2 regions of the Rhizobium sp. BT-226 genome follow, and region 2 is predicted to be linked to the other one. Evidence: predicted binding sites of a transcription regulator. Region 2 holds the regulator's gene; the other holds the start of a gene.
What was found. Region 2 encodes PhoB, which activates phosphate uptake and scavenging genes when phosphate is short. Its sites were predicted from a motif close to TGTCATNNANCTGTCAT; they were not measured.
Positions count from the first base shown of each region.

Region 1: pehA (phosphoric/sulfuric ester hydrolase PehA) is a predicted target of PhoB. The motif match lies at 5,271-5,287, and genes of this name have one in related genera.

Region 1 covers NZ_JAOYTI010000008.1:204,216-211,544, reverse strand. The annotation lists gene OIU37_RS33225 (ABC transporter ATP-binding protein) at 1-752, opposite strand, end outside; gene OIU37_RS33220 (ABC transporter ATP-binding protein) at 743-1,750, opposite strand; gene OIU37_RS33215 (ABC transporter substrate-binding protein) at 1,941-3,575, opposite strand; gene pehA (phosphoric/sulfuric ester hydrolase PehA) at 3,610-5,154, opposite strand; gene OIU37_RS33205 (AraC family transcriptional regulator) at 5,480-6,229, shown strand; gene OIU37_RS33200 (alpha/beta hydrolase) at 6,357-7,319, shown strand.
Region 2 covers NZ_JAOYTI010000002.1:1,276,797-1,284,125, reverse strand. The annotation lists gene pstC (phosphate ABC transporter permease subunit PstC) at 1-682, shown strand, start outside; gene pstA (phosphate ABC transporter permease PstA) at 679-2,001, shown strand; gene pstB (phosphate ABC transporter ATP-binding protein PstB) at 2,018-2,833, shown strand; gene phoU (phosphate signaling complex protein PhoU) at 2,877-3,590, shown strand; gene phoB (phosphate regulon transcriptional regulator PhoB) at 3,723-4,406, shown strand; gene OIU37_RS16530 (GcrA family cell cycle regulator) at 4,653-5,186, opposite strand; gene OIU37_RS16525 (aspartate aminotransferase family protein) at 5,607-6,806, shown strand; gene argF (ornithine carbamoyltransferase) at 6,849-7,329, shown strand, end outside.

The DNA.
Region 1 (7,329 bases), on a different contig from region 2:
TGCAACGGGCTGCGGAAAATATCCTCCGAAGCTGCTTCCTCGACGATCCGGCCGAGATACATCACCGCGACTCGATCGGCGATGTTGCGTACGACCTTCAGGTCATGGCTGATGAAAGCCATGGCGATGCCGCGCTTTTCCTGCAGGTCGCGCAACAGGTTGATCACCTGCGCCTGGATGGAGACGTCGAGAGCCGAGACCGGTTCGTCGCAGACCAGAAGCTCCGGATTGGTGGCGATGGCGCGCGCAATGACGACGCGCTGGCGCTGGCCGCCCGAAAGCTCGTGCGGATAACGCTCCGCCTGATCGCGGCGAAGACCGACGGCGACGAGCAGTTCATCGACACGTTCGCGCCGCCCCTCCTCGCTTCCGACGGCATGGATGGCAAGCGGTTCGCCGATCTGAGCGCCGATCGAGATGCGCCGGTCAAGGGCTGCCAGCGGATCCTGGAAGACGAGCTGCATGCGCGCCCTCAGGCTACGCCAGCGCGGCGTTCTGAGTGCCGGCATCGCCTCCCCGTCGAAGCGGACGCTGCCTTCGGTCGGAGCTTCGAGCCCGAGCAGCAGTCGGCCCATCGTCGATTTTCCTGAGCCGGATTCACCGACGATGCCGAGCGTCGTCTTCGGTGCGACCGACAGCGAAACGCCGTCGACCGCCCGGACATGGCTCGGCTTTCCGAACATGCCGCGGCGCATCGTATAGGTCTTGACGAGGTCGTTGGCTTCGATCAGCTGAGGTTCGCTCATGCCCATGCCACTCCCTGCTCTGCCTGCATGAGGTTCGGTTTCGATGCGGTGGCGCCGTCACTGAGCGGATGGAAGCAGGCGGTTGCACGGTCGTCGTCAAGTGCGACGAGCGGCGGCACCTTGTTATGACAGAGTTCCGAGGCATGGCCGCAACGCGGCGCAAAGGCGCAGCCGCCGGGCATCCGGCCGGGCTGCGGCACGGTGCCGGGGATCGGTATCAGCCGGTCGCGGCCGGCATCGATACGCGGAATGGCATCGAATAACCCGCGCGTATAGGGATGGCGCGGCGACCGGAACAATGATTCCGTCGGGCATTTCTCGACAATGTTGCCGGCATACATGACGCAGACGCGCTCGCAGATCTGCGACACCGCCCCGAGATCATGACTGATGAAGACGATCGCCATGCCGGTTTCCTCGCGGATCGAAATCAGAAGATCGAGGATCTGCGCCTGGATCGTCGCGTCCAGCGCCGTCGTCGGCTCATCGGCGATCAGCAGATCAGGATTTCCGGCGAGCGCCATGGCGATCATCAGCCGCTGGTTCTGGCCACCGGAAAATTCATGCGGAAAATTGTCGAAACGGCGCACCGCGTCGGGAATGCCGACCATTTCCATCAGCCGGACTGCCTCGTTGCGGGCGGCCCTGCCGGTCAGCCCGCGGTGCAGTTCGACGGCTTCGGCGATCTGGCGCCCGGCGCGGATGACAGGGTTGAGCGAGCTCGACGGATCCTGGAAGATCATGGCGATGCGGCCGCCGCGTATACTTTCGAGCTTCGTGCGCGACGCGCCGATCAGTTGATCGCTGCCGAGACGCACACTGCCGGAGACGGAAGCCTTTCCAGGCAGGAGCCCGAGTGCCGCCAGCCAGGTGACCGACTTGCCGCAGCCGGATTCGCCGACGAGACCCACCGCCTCGCCCTTCTCGATTGCCAGATCGACGCCGTGCAGGACTTCGACGCCGCTGAACGCGACCTTCAAATTGGAAATTTCGACCAATGACATTTCAGCCTCTCCTTCTTGCATTCCCGCCGGCCGTCAGATCCGAACGAGAGCATGATGTCGTCTGAAAACCGCTCACACTTTTCGGCATCATGCTCGTGCCTGTCGGGCTTGCCTGGTTTCCGGATAGCCGGTGCACCAAATGGCAGCGAGCCGGAGTTTCCCCCGGCTCGCTGATGTCGTCAGATCTTGATCAGGACCAATTGCCCTGGCGGAAGTCCATGGCAAAGGCCGATGCGGCCTTCCAATTGATCGACTTCGACTTGGCGGTGAAGACGGCGTTCTGGTGGAGAACGGTATAGGCGGGGTCTTCGCGCTCGCAGATCTGCAGCATGCGGGCGAAAGCGTCATGGCGCTTGGCGCGATCGGTGCTGGTCTCGAGGAAGGTCGACAGCGTGTTCATCTCGGCGTTGGTCCATTCGCCGACCTGTTGCTGCTGGCCGTTCGGACCGTGCTGTGCGACGATCGAGGAAACCGGATCGGGGAAGCTTGCGGAGTTCGACCAGTCGCGGACGGCGCGCGTCGGCGTCTTTTCGAGGATCTGCTGCCAGTTTTCCTTCATCTCGATCTGCACGTTGAGGCCGACCTGCGCCCACATTTCGACGAGGATCTGCGCCGTCGGGGTCTGGTTGGTATAATAGTTGTTCAGCAGGCGATACGGGATCGGATCGCCCTTGTAGTTGGCTTCCTTGAGGAGCTGGCGGGCGAGATCAGGATTGTATTCAGGCACGGTCCAATCCTTGACCAGCATGTCGCCATAGAAATCCCACTGCAGGCCGGCCGGAACGCGGGTGCGGCCTGCCCAGAGCGAGTCGACGATCGCCTGTCGGTCGATGGCATGCGTGAAGGCGCGGCGCACCAGCGGGTTACCGAGCTGAGCATGGGTCTTATCGAACACGGTCAGCCGGTGGTTGGTGATGATGCCGCCCTGGACTTCGAAGGCAGCGTTCTTTTCAATGCCTTCGATCTGGTCCGGCGGGATGTCGCTGGCGAGGTGATATTCGCCGGACAGCAGGCCATTGACGCGCGAGGCGACTTCCGGAACTTCGACGAAGCGGATCTGCTTCACCGGAGGACGGCCGCCCCAATATTCGTCATGCGCTTCGTAGATCAGGTAGGTGTCCGGCTTGAACTCAGCGACGCGGTAGGGACCGGTGGTGATCGGCGCGCGGGCCCAGTCGAGATAGCTCTTTGCCTCATCCCAGCCGCGGCGATTGGCGATGGCGCTGGCGGCAACTGAGATGCGGCCTTCCATCGTCACGTCAGGCGAACCGTTGACGAAGCGGACGGTATATTTGTCGACGATTTCGATGCCGAGCAGGGCTGGCCAGATACGGCGGGCGACGGCCGGAATTTCGACCGGCAGTTCCTTGCTTTCGCGGCCGAGCGGGTTCTTTTCGGTGACGAAGATCGTCTTGCCGGTGCTCGGCTGCGTATCGCCGAACATGCGTTCCTTGCTGAAGGAGAAGGCGACGTCTTCGGCCGTCATCTCGTCGCCATTGTGGAATTTGACGCCCTGGCGCAGTTTCAGCTCGACTGTCTTGTCGTCGATACGGCGCCATTCGGTGGCGAGCGACGGAACGGCCGAGAGGTTGCCGAGCCAGTCGAGGCCGATCAGGCTTTCCCACAGCGACGAATTGAAGATGCGCTGGCCGACATTCGACTGTTCGCGCAACGTATCCAGCGTGTTCGAGTTCGAGATCTTCTGGACGGCGATGGTGATCGAAGGACGGTTGTCGGCCTGGGCGATGGAAAAGCGCGGCAGGATCAGCGAGCTGGCGACGCCGGTGGCAAGGCCGAGAGCACCGCGACGGGTGAAGGTGACCATGGGAATATCTCCTTGGGTTCTCTGGTAAGTCGGATCAATGGCTGCGTTCGATCAGGCCTTCGGGGCCGGAGCGATAATGGGTCAGGGTTCTGTCGGCATGTTTCAGGCGCCAGGAGAGCGCCTTCTGCGCATAGTCCCGCACGAGCGCGGCATAGGCCGGATCGTCGGCGAGATTGGTGAATTCGTTCGGATCGTGCTGCAGATCGAAGAACAGCGGCGGCAGCGCTGCGAAATGAACGTATTTGTATCGCTCGTCCTGGATGACGCAGAGGCTGCAATCATTCATGCCGAGGCCGAGGAAACTCTGCGGCTCGGAATAATAGACATCGCGGAAGTCGTATTCGTAGTGCAATTCGGTACGCCAATCCTGCGGCCGGCCCTCGCTCAGGAAGGGCAGCAGCGACAGGCCGTCACAGGCGTGCGGGATCTTTCCGCCGAGCCAGTCGAGAATGGTCGGCATGAGGTCGATGCTCTCGGTGAAGCCGCTTTCGATCGCACCGGCGCGTGCATTTTCGCCGGCGTCCTTGATGACCAGCGGAATGCGGAAGCTCGGATCGTTGTAGCCGATCTTGCCGAGCAGGTGATGATCGCCGAGCTGCTCGCCGTGGTCGCTGGTGAAGATGATCAGCGTATCGTCCCACTGTCCGGTCTCATCGAGATAGTTAAAGACCCGGCCAAGGCAATCGTCGACCTCGGTGATCAGGCCGCAATAGGTTGCGCGCATCTGGCGCAGTTCCGCTTCGTCGAGCGTCGCACCTGACCCTTCGGCGCCCTGGAAGAAGGAGCCGCGGCGGATGCTGTCGACATAGAATTTCATCAACGGATGTTGTGCAGCCTCGGTGTCCGGGTTGGACGCGCGGATTGGCGCCGGCATGTCTTCCGGCCGGTACATGGCATGATAGGGAGCAGAGGCGACGAAGGGCGGATGCGGCCGGTAATAACCGAGATGCAGGAAGAAGGGCTTGCCGTCGCGGCCCTTGAGATAGGTCAGCGCCCGCTCGGTGAAGAAGGTCGAGTCCGAAAATTCCTTCGGAATGCGTGACGGACGGTCGGTGGCACCGGCAACGGCATCTTCGCCCTCGGGCAGCCAGATATCAGGACGATGCTCCGGCAGCTCGAAGCCGTTCTGTGCCACCCAGCCGAAATAACCCTCCATATTGGGCTCGAAGGCGCCGACTGGATGGAAGCCGTCCATCAAGTCGCCAAGCACCCTGAAGCGCGGATCGTTTGGCGAAGTGGTGCGCGGATCCGGCACCGTCGTCGTATAGCCGATCAGCGCCGGGTCGTAGCCGACGCCGCGCAACGCCTTGCCGAGGTTGAGGTGGCGCTGGTCGAGCGGCACCGTGTTCTGCACGGCGCGATGGTTCATCAGATAGAGGCCGGTGAGCAGGCTCGCACGGGCCGGGCCGCAGGGAACGCAGGTCGTCACATGGTTCCTAAAGGTCACGCCCTCGCGACAGAGCCGGTCGAGATTAGGCGTCTTCAGGAAATCGTTTTTCCCGTCGGCACGCAGAACGTGCGGAACGAAATCGGCTCGCCATTGGTCAACGACGATGAGGAGAACGTTTTTCTTTCGCATGGAGCCCCCATTTGTGCGGGGCTGTTTGAACCTCGATTATTGCAGCGCGATGACCACTTTTTCAACGTTCCATGACATTGAACGGATCGTGGGTTTCTTCGCGTTTATTCCATGGGCGTCATAAAATTGTAATACTTGCGACACAACAGCCGTTCACCGCGTGAGGCGGCTCCCCGGCTCTCGCTATCGGGCTTTCTTCGTCTTGCGGCTAATAACAATTGCTTTCCGGCGCCAAGGCAGCCGAAATCTGCATGGTTGAATTCCCGGCGTGACAAATTAGATTTGTCCCATGAGCGGACCGCGAGGAGTTTCGAGCGGAGATTGGTTGACGGCGGGCAGGCTGGATCTGCCTGCTGGCGGTGGTGCGTTCGCGATTCCCCGGCTGGCCATCGGCTTATTTCTGGTTGATCAGGCCCGGCACCGCATCGCCGTCGGTTCCGATCGTAAGCGGGTCGTGCCGCTGCGTGCCGGCGACGGCTGGATTCTGCCGGCCGGTTCGTCGGGCACCTGCGAATATGACGATAAGCTCTCGTTTCTGAGAGTGGATCTGTCGGACGCCTTGCTCAAGGATGTCGGTTTCGACAGGGCCGTCTTCAATCCCGTCGTCGGCAGCCTCGATCCGCTGCTGGTTCAATTCGTCCGTCACGCGGCCTCTCTTCGGGATGCACCGCAATCCCTCTATCGCGATACGATGCACCTTGCGGTTGCAGCGCATTTAGCTCAGCTGCTCTCGCCTGCCCCGCTGTCATCCATTGGGGTCGAGGACCGGCGGCTGCGCCGTGCACTGGCATATATCCATGACAATCTTGCCGAGGATCTTTCCCTTGACGACATGGCTTCCGAGGCGGCAATGAGCCGGTTCCATTTCGTGCGCATCTTCACCGCGGCGCTCGGCACGTCGCCGCTACAATATGTCATCCGTGAGCGAATGGAACGGGCCAAGGTGCTGCTCAGGACCACGGGCGTTCCGGTTGCCGCCGTCGCCATCCGCGTGGGTTATGACGACGTGTCCCGCTTCGGTCGGCATTTCAGGCGCAGTACAGGGCTCACGCCGGCAGCGTTTCGCAGACGATAGCGCTCCGACCCAGAATGACAATAAACACATAATAAATGCCAAGTATCGCTCCGGCGCCTGCGCGCCGATGCTGCGAAACTCCTCCTCGTACCTGATTAAACCGGCGGTGACGGCGAGGAAATCTTCGATGAGACTATCGACCCTTTCTGCAATTGGGGCAGCCCTGCTGCATTCGACGGCTTTTGCGGCCGGCATCGAGACGCGTCCCGTCTCCTTCCAGAACGAGGGAGTGACGCTTGCCGGCACGCTCTATCTCCCGGCCGACTACAAGCCGGGCGAAAAGCGCCCCGGCGTTCTGGTGACTGGCGCCTGGACCTCGATCAAGGAGCAGATGTCCGGCCTTTACGCGGAGGAGATGGCCGAGCGCGGCTTCATTGCCCTCGCCTTCGATTTCCGCGGCTGGGGCCAGTCTGGCGGCAATATCCGTTTCAAGGAGGATCCGGCGGCCAAGACCGATGATATCGTGGCGGCGGCCGACTTCATGGCAACCTTGCCGGAAATCGATGCCGGCAAGATCGCCGGTCTCGGCATCTGCGCCTCGGCCGGTTATATGGCGGCGGCGGCTTCGGGCAATCCCGATTTCACCGCCATATCGCTGGTGGCGCCTTGGCTGCATGACAAGGCGATCGTCGAGCGGATCTATGGCGGTGCGGACGGCGTCTCCAGGCTGATCGCCACGTCCCGCGAGGCTGAGGAAGCCGAGCGCAGCGGCCAGCCTCGGGTGATCGTTGCCGCAAGCGCCGACGACAGCACCGCGCTGATGTACCAGATCCCCTATTACACCGAGTCCAGCCGAGGCCTCATCCCGCAATATGACAATAAGTTCAATCTCGCCTCCTGGGAGCCTTGGCTGACCTATGACGCGGTTGCCATCGGTGACCGGCTCGACAAGCCGACGCTGATCGTCCACTCGGAAGCAGCGGCCGTCCCGCAAGGCGCGCATGCCTTTTTCACGCGCCTGCGTGGCGATGCCTCCGAGATCTGGCTCGACGGTGTCACCCAGTTCGATTTCTACGACAATCCCGAGGATGTCAGGCGGGCGGCCGATGCCGCGGCTGCCCATTTCGAACGGATCAACGAAGGCTCCTGATGCCTGGGAA
Region 2 (7,329 bases):
CATGCTGGTCGCCGTGCCGGTCGGCCTCTTTGCCGCCATCTACATGGCCGAATACGCCTCGATGAAGGTGCGCTCGATCGCCAAGCCGCTGCTTGAAGTGCTCGCCGGCATTCCGACGATCGTCTACGGCTTCTTCGCGCTCGTCACCGTCGGCCCGTTCCTGCGCGATTTCTCCGCCCAGGTCAGCGGCCTTCTCTCCGGCAACTACAGCAATTTCATTCAGGCGCAGAGCGTTCTGACGGCCGGTATCGTCATGGGCATCATGCTGATCCCTTACGTGTCCTCGCTGTCGGACGATATCATCACCGCCGTGCCGCGGTCACTGCGTGACGGTTCGCTCGGTCTTGGTGCCACACGCTCCGAAACCATCAAGAAAGTGGTCTTGCCCGCAGCCCTTCCCGGCATCGTCGGCGCATTGCTGATGACTGCCTCGCGCGCCGTCGGCGAAACCATGATCGTCGTGCTGGCCGCTGGTGTGGCTGCCCGCATCCAGATCAACCCCTTCGAGCCGATGACGACGGTGACCGTCAAGATCGTCAACCAGCTGACCGGCGACCTTGAGTTCACCTCGCCGCAGACACTGGTTGCCTTTGCCCTTGGCATCACCCTGTTCTGCATCACGCTTTGCCTCAATATCTATGCGCTCTACATCGTGCGCAAATACCGGGAGCAGTACGAATGACGGATATTGTTTCTCCCACCGCCGGCGTCACCGTTTCCAAGGCGCCAGCCCGCCGCGATATCGGCATCAAGCGCCGCTATGCCGCCGAGCGCCGGTTCCAGGCCTATGGCATCGCCGCCATCACCTTCGGTCTCGTCTTCCTCTTCATCCTGCTGTGGACGGTGATCGGCAAAGGTTATACCGCCTTCCAGCAGACGGCGATCACCCTGCCGATCGAATTCGTTGAGAAGACGATCGACCCCGACAATAAGCGTGCGACCGACCCTTCGGTGCTGATCGCCGCCAACTATCCGGTTCTCCTGCGTGACGCGATCGTCAAGCAGCTGAACATCAATGCCTCGAGCCGTCCCGACGTGCGCGATGCATCCGCCATGCTGTCGAAGAGTGCGCCGATCCAGCTACGCGATATGGTGATCGCCGATCCGTCGATCATCGGCAAGACGGTCAATGTCACGGTGCTCGCCGACGCCAATGTCGACAGCGCCAACAAGGGCCAGATCGACCTCTTGGTCGATGAGAAGAACCGCAAGGTCAACGACAAGCAGGTTGGCTGGATGAACGAGCTGAAGGCGAGCGGTGCTCTCCACAAGCAGTTCAACACCGGCCTCTTCGTCAACGGCAACTCCAGCCGTCCGGAGGCCGCAGGCCTGGGCGTCGCCCTGATCGGCTCGCTCTACCTGATGCTGATCGTGCTCGTGCTTTCTCTGCCGATCGGCGTCGCCGCCTCGATCTATCTCGAGGAGTTTGCGCCGAAGAACAAGCTGACGGACCTGATCGAGGTCAACATCAACAACCTCGCCGCGGTCCCTTCCATCGTCTACGGTCTGCTCGGTCTTTCCGTCTTCATCAACTTCATCGGCCTGCCGCGCTCGGCTTCGCTGGTCGGCGGCCTGGTGCTGACGCTGATGACCCTGCCGACGATCATCATCGCGACGCGTGCGGCACTGCGCGCCGTGCCGCCGTCGATCCGCGCCGCAGCGCTCGGCCTCGGCGCTTCGAAAATGCAGATGGTGTTCCACCATGTGCTGCCGCTCGCCATGCCCGGCATCCTGACCGGCACGATCATCGGCCTGGCGCACGCGCTCGGCGAAACCGCGCCGCTGCTCTTGATCGGCATGGTCGCCTTCGTCGCCAATGCGCCGACGACACCGCTCGATCCCTCGACGGCTCTGCCCGTACAGGTCTATATGTGGGCCAACGAGGCCGAACGTGCCTTCGTTGAGCGTACTTCGGGTGCCATCATCGTCCTGCTCCTGTTCCTGATCGTCATGAACATGGGCGCCATCCTCTTGCGTCGTCGCTTCGAGCGCCGCTGGTAAACGGAGTTACAAGATCATGAACATGTTGACGGAAGCTGCAGTTGAGAAGGCGCTGGATCAGAAGATGAGCAACGTCCCGTATAAGATGATCGGCCAGGATGTCTCGGTTTACTACGGCGAGAAGCGCGCGCTTTTCGATGTGAACCTGAACGTTCGCGAAAACACCGTAACCGCCCTGATCGGCCCGTCCGGCTGCGGCAAGTCGACCTTCCTGCGGTGCCTCAACCGCATGAACGACACGATCGACGGCTGCCGCGTCACCGGCAAGATCACGCTGGACACCGACGATGTCTATGATCCCGATATCGACGTCGTCGAACTTCGCGCCCGCGTCGGCATGGTCTTCCAGAAGCCGAATCCGTTCCCGAAGACGATCTATGAAAACGTCTCCTACGGCCCGCGCATCCATGGTCTTGCCAAGTCGAAGGCCGATCTCGACCAGATCGTCGAGACCAGCCTGCAGCGCGCCGGCCTCTGGAACGAGGTCAAGGACCGCGTGCATGAATCCGGCACCGGCCTGTCGGGCGGTCAGCAGCAGCGCCTCTGCATTGCGCGCGCCGTCGCCGTCAGCCCGGAAGTCATCCTGATGGACGAACCCTGCTCGGCGCTCGACCCGATCGCCACCGCCAAGGTCGAGGAACTGATCCACGAGCTGCGCGAGAACTACACGATCGTCATCGTCACCCACTCCATGCAGCAGGCCGCGCGCGTCTCGCAGCGCACCGCCATGTTCCACCTCGGCAATCTCGTCGAGGAGAACGACACCGACAAGATGTTCACCAATCCCGACGATCCGCGCACCCAGGACTACATCATGGGTCGCTTCGGCTGATTTTGGCGACACCAAGCCTTCCCGTTATTCGAGGATAAAGCCCATGGCATCGACACATATTTTTTCTGCCTATGATGATGATTTGAAGTTCCTGTCCAGGCGGATTTCCGAAATGGGCGGCCTGGCCGAGCAGATGGTCGGCGAATCTGTGCGGGCGCTGGTCAACGGCGATACCGCGCTGGCGCAGAAGGTCATCTCTGACGATGTGATCCTCGATCACGCCGAACGCGAAATCGGCGATAAGGCGATCGTCACGATCGCCCGCCGTCAGCCGATGGCCTCGGACCTGCGTGAAATCATGGGTTCGATCCGTATCGCCGCCGATCTCGAACGCGTCGGCGACCTCGGCAAGAACACTGCCAAGCGCGTCATCGCCGTCCAAAGCACCGGCGTTCCCCGCAAGCTCGCTCGCGGCCTCGAGCATCTGTCCGAACTGGCGCTCGTCCAGCTCAAGGAAGTGCTCGACGTCTACACCAATCGTTCAGCCGACAAGGCGAATGCGATCCGTGAACGCGACAACGAGATCGACGCGATGTACACATCGCTGTTCCGCGAACTCCTGACCTACATGATGGAAGATCCGCGCAACATCACCAGCTGCACGCATCTTCTCTTCTGCGCCAAGAATATCGAGCGCATCGGCGACCATGCCACCAACATCGCCGAGACGATTTTTTACATGGCGACAGGCGCGCAGCCGGAAGGCGATCGTCCGAAGGACGACAGCGCCAACACCGTCGGCGCGGTCACCGAATAACGCCCACACCAGTCAATTGCGTGCGCGCCCGTCCGGGCGCGCAAAGAGGTCGCAGCCAATTTCTGAATTTGCGCAGGATGCATTGCTTAAATCACCCTGGTTTAAGGATCATGCGCGAGGAGATCGAGACGCATGATCCCGAGAGTTGCAGTTGTTGAAGACGAGGAAGCCCTCAGCGTGCTTCTTCGCTATAATCTCGAAGCGGAAGGCTTCGAGGTCGATACCATCCTTCGTGGTGACGAAGCCGAAATGAGGCTTCAGGAGCGCACGCCCGATCTTCTCATCCTCGATTGGATGCTGCCGGGCGTCTCCGGCATCGAGCTCTGCCGGCGCCTGCGTATGCGGCCGGAAACCGAGCGCCTGCCGATCATCATGCTGACGGCGCGCGGCGAGGAAAGCGAGCGCGTCCGCGGATTGTCGACGGGCGCCGACGATTATGTCGTCAAGCCCTTCTCGACCCCCGAGCTCGTTGCCCGCGTCAAGGCAATGCTGCGGCGTGCCCGTCCCGAAGTGTTGTCGACGGTGCTGAAATGCGGTGACATCGAGCTCGACCGCGAGACCCATCGCGTCCATCGCAAGACCCGCGAAGTCCGCCTTGGCCCCACCGAATTCCGCCTGCTGGAATTCCTGATGTCGTCGCCGGGCCGGGTCTTCTCCCGCTCGCAGCTTCTCGACGGCGTCTGGGGCCACGATATCTATGTCGACGAGCGCACCGTCGACGTCCATGTCGGCCGCCTGCGCAAGGCGCTGAATTTTTCCAACATGCAGGACGTTATCCGCACCGTCCGCGGCGCCGGTTATTCGATGGAAGCCTGAGGGCTTCCATCTGAGCCTGCTGACAAAGCCCTGGCAAAGCCCGCGACGTCATCCTCGGCCTTGTGCCGAGGATCTGCGCACGCCAAATTAAGCATCTGAAAATAAACGGTTTTCCCTCAAGTAGTTGAGGTGATCAGATGCTCGGCACAAGGCCGAGCATGACGGAGGGAAGCCTGAGCTTCCATCCGCGCATTAAAAAACGGGCCACTCGGCCCGTTTCTACATACTGACGATGGCTGCCCGCGTTCAGCTTGCCCGCGCTGCCGCCCGGCGGCGTTCGTTGACCGGCTGGTAGGCAAGCTTCTGGTGATAGCTGCAATAGGGCGAATTGTCGGGGGACTCGCAGCCGCAGAAGTGGAAGTCGTCCTTCAGCGGATCGCCGACCGGCCACTTGCAGGTGCGCTCGGTCAGTTCCGTCAGGCCGAGGCGGCGCGAAATCGGCACCACCACATTGCCTCTCGGCACGTATTCCATTTCCTCGATCGTTTCGATCTCGATCTCTTCCTTCAGCATCGTCGCGCCCTGCTGGCGGGTAACGGTGCGGGTGGTGATCCGGGAGGCGTAGTTCGGCGCGCGCGGCGCCGATGTATTGCGTTTCGGCGTTCGCGCCGCGGTGTTGGTGCCGCCGGCCTTGGCGCGGCCCGGAAGGCTTAGCCGGTGCACTTTGCCGATGACCGCGTTTCTGCTGACCCCGCCGAGTTGCGCAGCGATCTGGCTGGCGCTCAGTCCTTCGGCCCAAAGCTTCTTGAGTTTCTCGACCCGCTCGTCTGTCCAGTTCATGCCCTGTCTCCACCTTTTGCGTTGGTGATGGCAGAATCCCTCACCGTTGTCCCGGGAGCTCCGAAACAAGAAACGCTTGATCAATTTTGGTGACTAGTTCCGCCGCATGCAGTCTAGTAATTGATCTTTAACCTAGTGTGAGGCTGACTCCGTGACAAGAGTCGCATGAATCCGGATGAATCGAATTCGTAGTTTTCCCCAACTTGCTGCCTCTGCGTGTCATTTCTGCAATAATGCCTGTTGAAGACTGAGAATGCCGCTGTACACCCTTGCTGCATAGGCTAAGGGCGCAGTTTTGTTGACATTGCAGCGCGAAAAGGAAATAGTGCCAGTGGCCGCCGCAAGGCGGCATTTTTAATTTTTCGGGCCTGGTTTCCTTAGCCGGAGTCATTGCCCGGCAACTTTGATGGAGATCGCGCAATGGCTGAAGCCACGCCGCTTTATGACACCTATTCTCGTGCCCCGCTGCGGTTCGAGCGAGGCGAGGGCGTATGGCTGATCACCGAAACCGGCGAGCGATATCTCGATTTCGGCGCCGGCGTCGCCGTCACCTCCGTCGGCCACAGCAATCCGCATGTGGTCGGCGCGCTGAAGGAGCAGGCCGACAAGGTCTGGCACCTGTCGAACATCTATGAGATCCCCGGTCAGGAGCGCCTGGCAAAACGGCTGACGGACGCCACCTTCGCCGATAAGGTGTTCTTCACCAATTCAGGCGCCGAGGCGCTCGAGTGCGCGATCAAGACGGCACGCCGCTATCAGTTTTCCAAGGGCCATCCCGAGCGCTTCCATATCATCACCTTTGAAGGCGCCTTCCACGGACGGACGCTGGCGACGATCGCCGCCGGCGGCCAGGAGAAATATCTCGAAGGTTTCGGCCCCAAGGCGCCGGGTTTCGATCAGGTGGCTTTCGGCGATATCGAAGCGGTCCGCGCCGCGATCACTGAGGCCACGGCCGCCATCCTCATCGAGCCGGTACAGGGCGAGGGCGGCGTCCGCCCTGCCACCCCTGAATTCATGAAGGCGCTTCGCCAGCTCTGCGACGACAACGGCCTGCTGTTGATCCTCGACGAGGTCCAGACCGGCGTCGGCCGCACCGGCAGGCTCTTCGCCCATGAATGGTCGGGCGTGACCCCCGACATCATGGCTGTCGCCAAGGGCATCGGCGGCGGTTTCCCGCTCGGCGCCTGCCTTGCCACCGCCGAGGCCGCCTCCGGCATGAAGGCCGGCACGCATGGCTCGACCTATGGCGGCAATCCGCTTGCCATGGCCGTCGGCAGCGCCGTGCTCGACATCATCCTCGCCGATGGCTTCCTTCAGCAGGTGCGCGACGTCGCACTGGTCTTCCGCCAGGGCCTCGCCTCGCTGAAGGATCGTTATCCCGATGTGATCGAGGATATCAGAGGCGAGGGCCTTTTGCTCGGCATCAAGGCCGCCGTTCCCTCGGCTGAACTGCTGCAGGCGATCCGCGCCGCCCATCTGCTCGGCGTACCCGCCGGCGACAACGTCATCCGCCTTCTTCCGCCGCTCGTGGTCACCGCCGAGGAAGCCCGCGAGGGGCTCGTCCGCATCGAGCGCGCCGCCGAGAGCATCCGCGCTTCCAAGGTCAAGAAGACGGCTTGAAGAAATTGCCGCCTTCGGGCGCAGCACAGGTAAGAAGACGATATGAGCCCTAAACACTTCCTCGATCTTTCGGCGGTCACATCCGCCGATCTCAGAACGATCATGAACGATGCGCTCGCCCGCAAGCAGGCCTTCAAGGCAGGCACGGGCGACAAGCCGCTCGCCGGCAAGATGCTGGCGATGATCTTCGAGAAGCCGTCGACGCGCACCCGCGTCTCCTTCGACGTCGGCATGCGCCAGCTCGGTGGTGAAACGCTGTTTCTGTCCGGCACCGAGATGCAGCTCGGCCGCGCCGAGACGATCGGCGACACCGCCAAGGTGCTGTCGCGCTATGTCGATGCGATCATGATCCGCACCACCGAGCACTCGCGCCTGCTGGAGCTGGCCCAGCATGCGACCGTGCCGGTCATCAATGCGCTGACGGATGACACCCATCCCTGCCAGATCATGGCCGATATTATGACCTTCGAAGAGCACCGCGGCCCGATCAAGGGCAAGACCATCGCCTGGACCGGCGACGGCA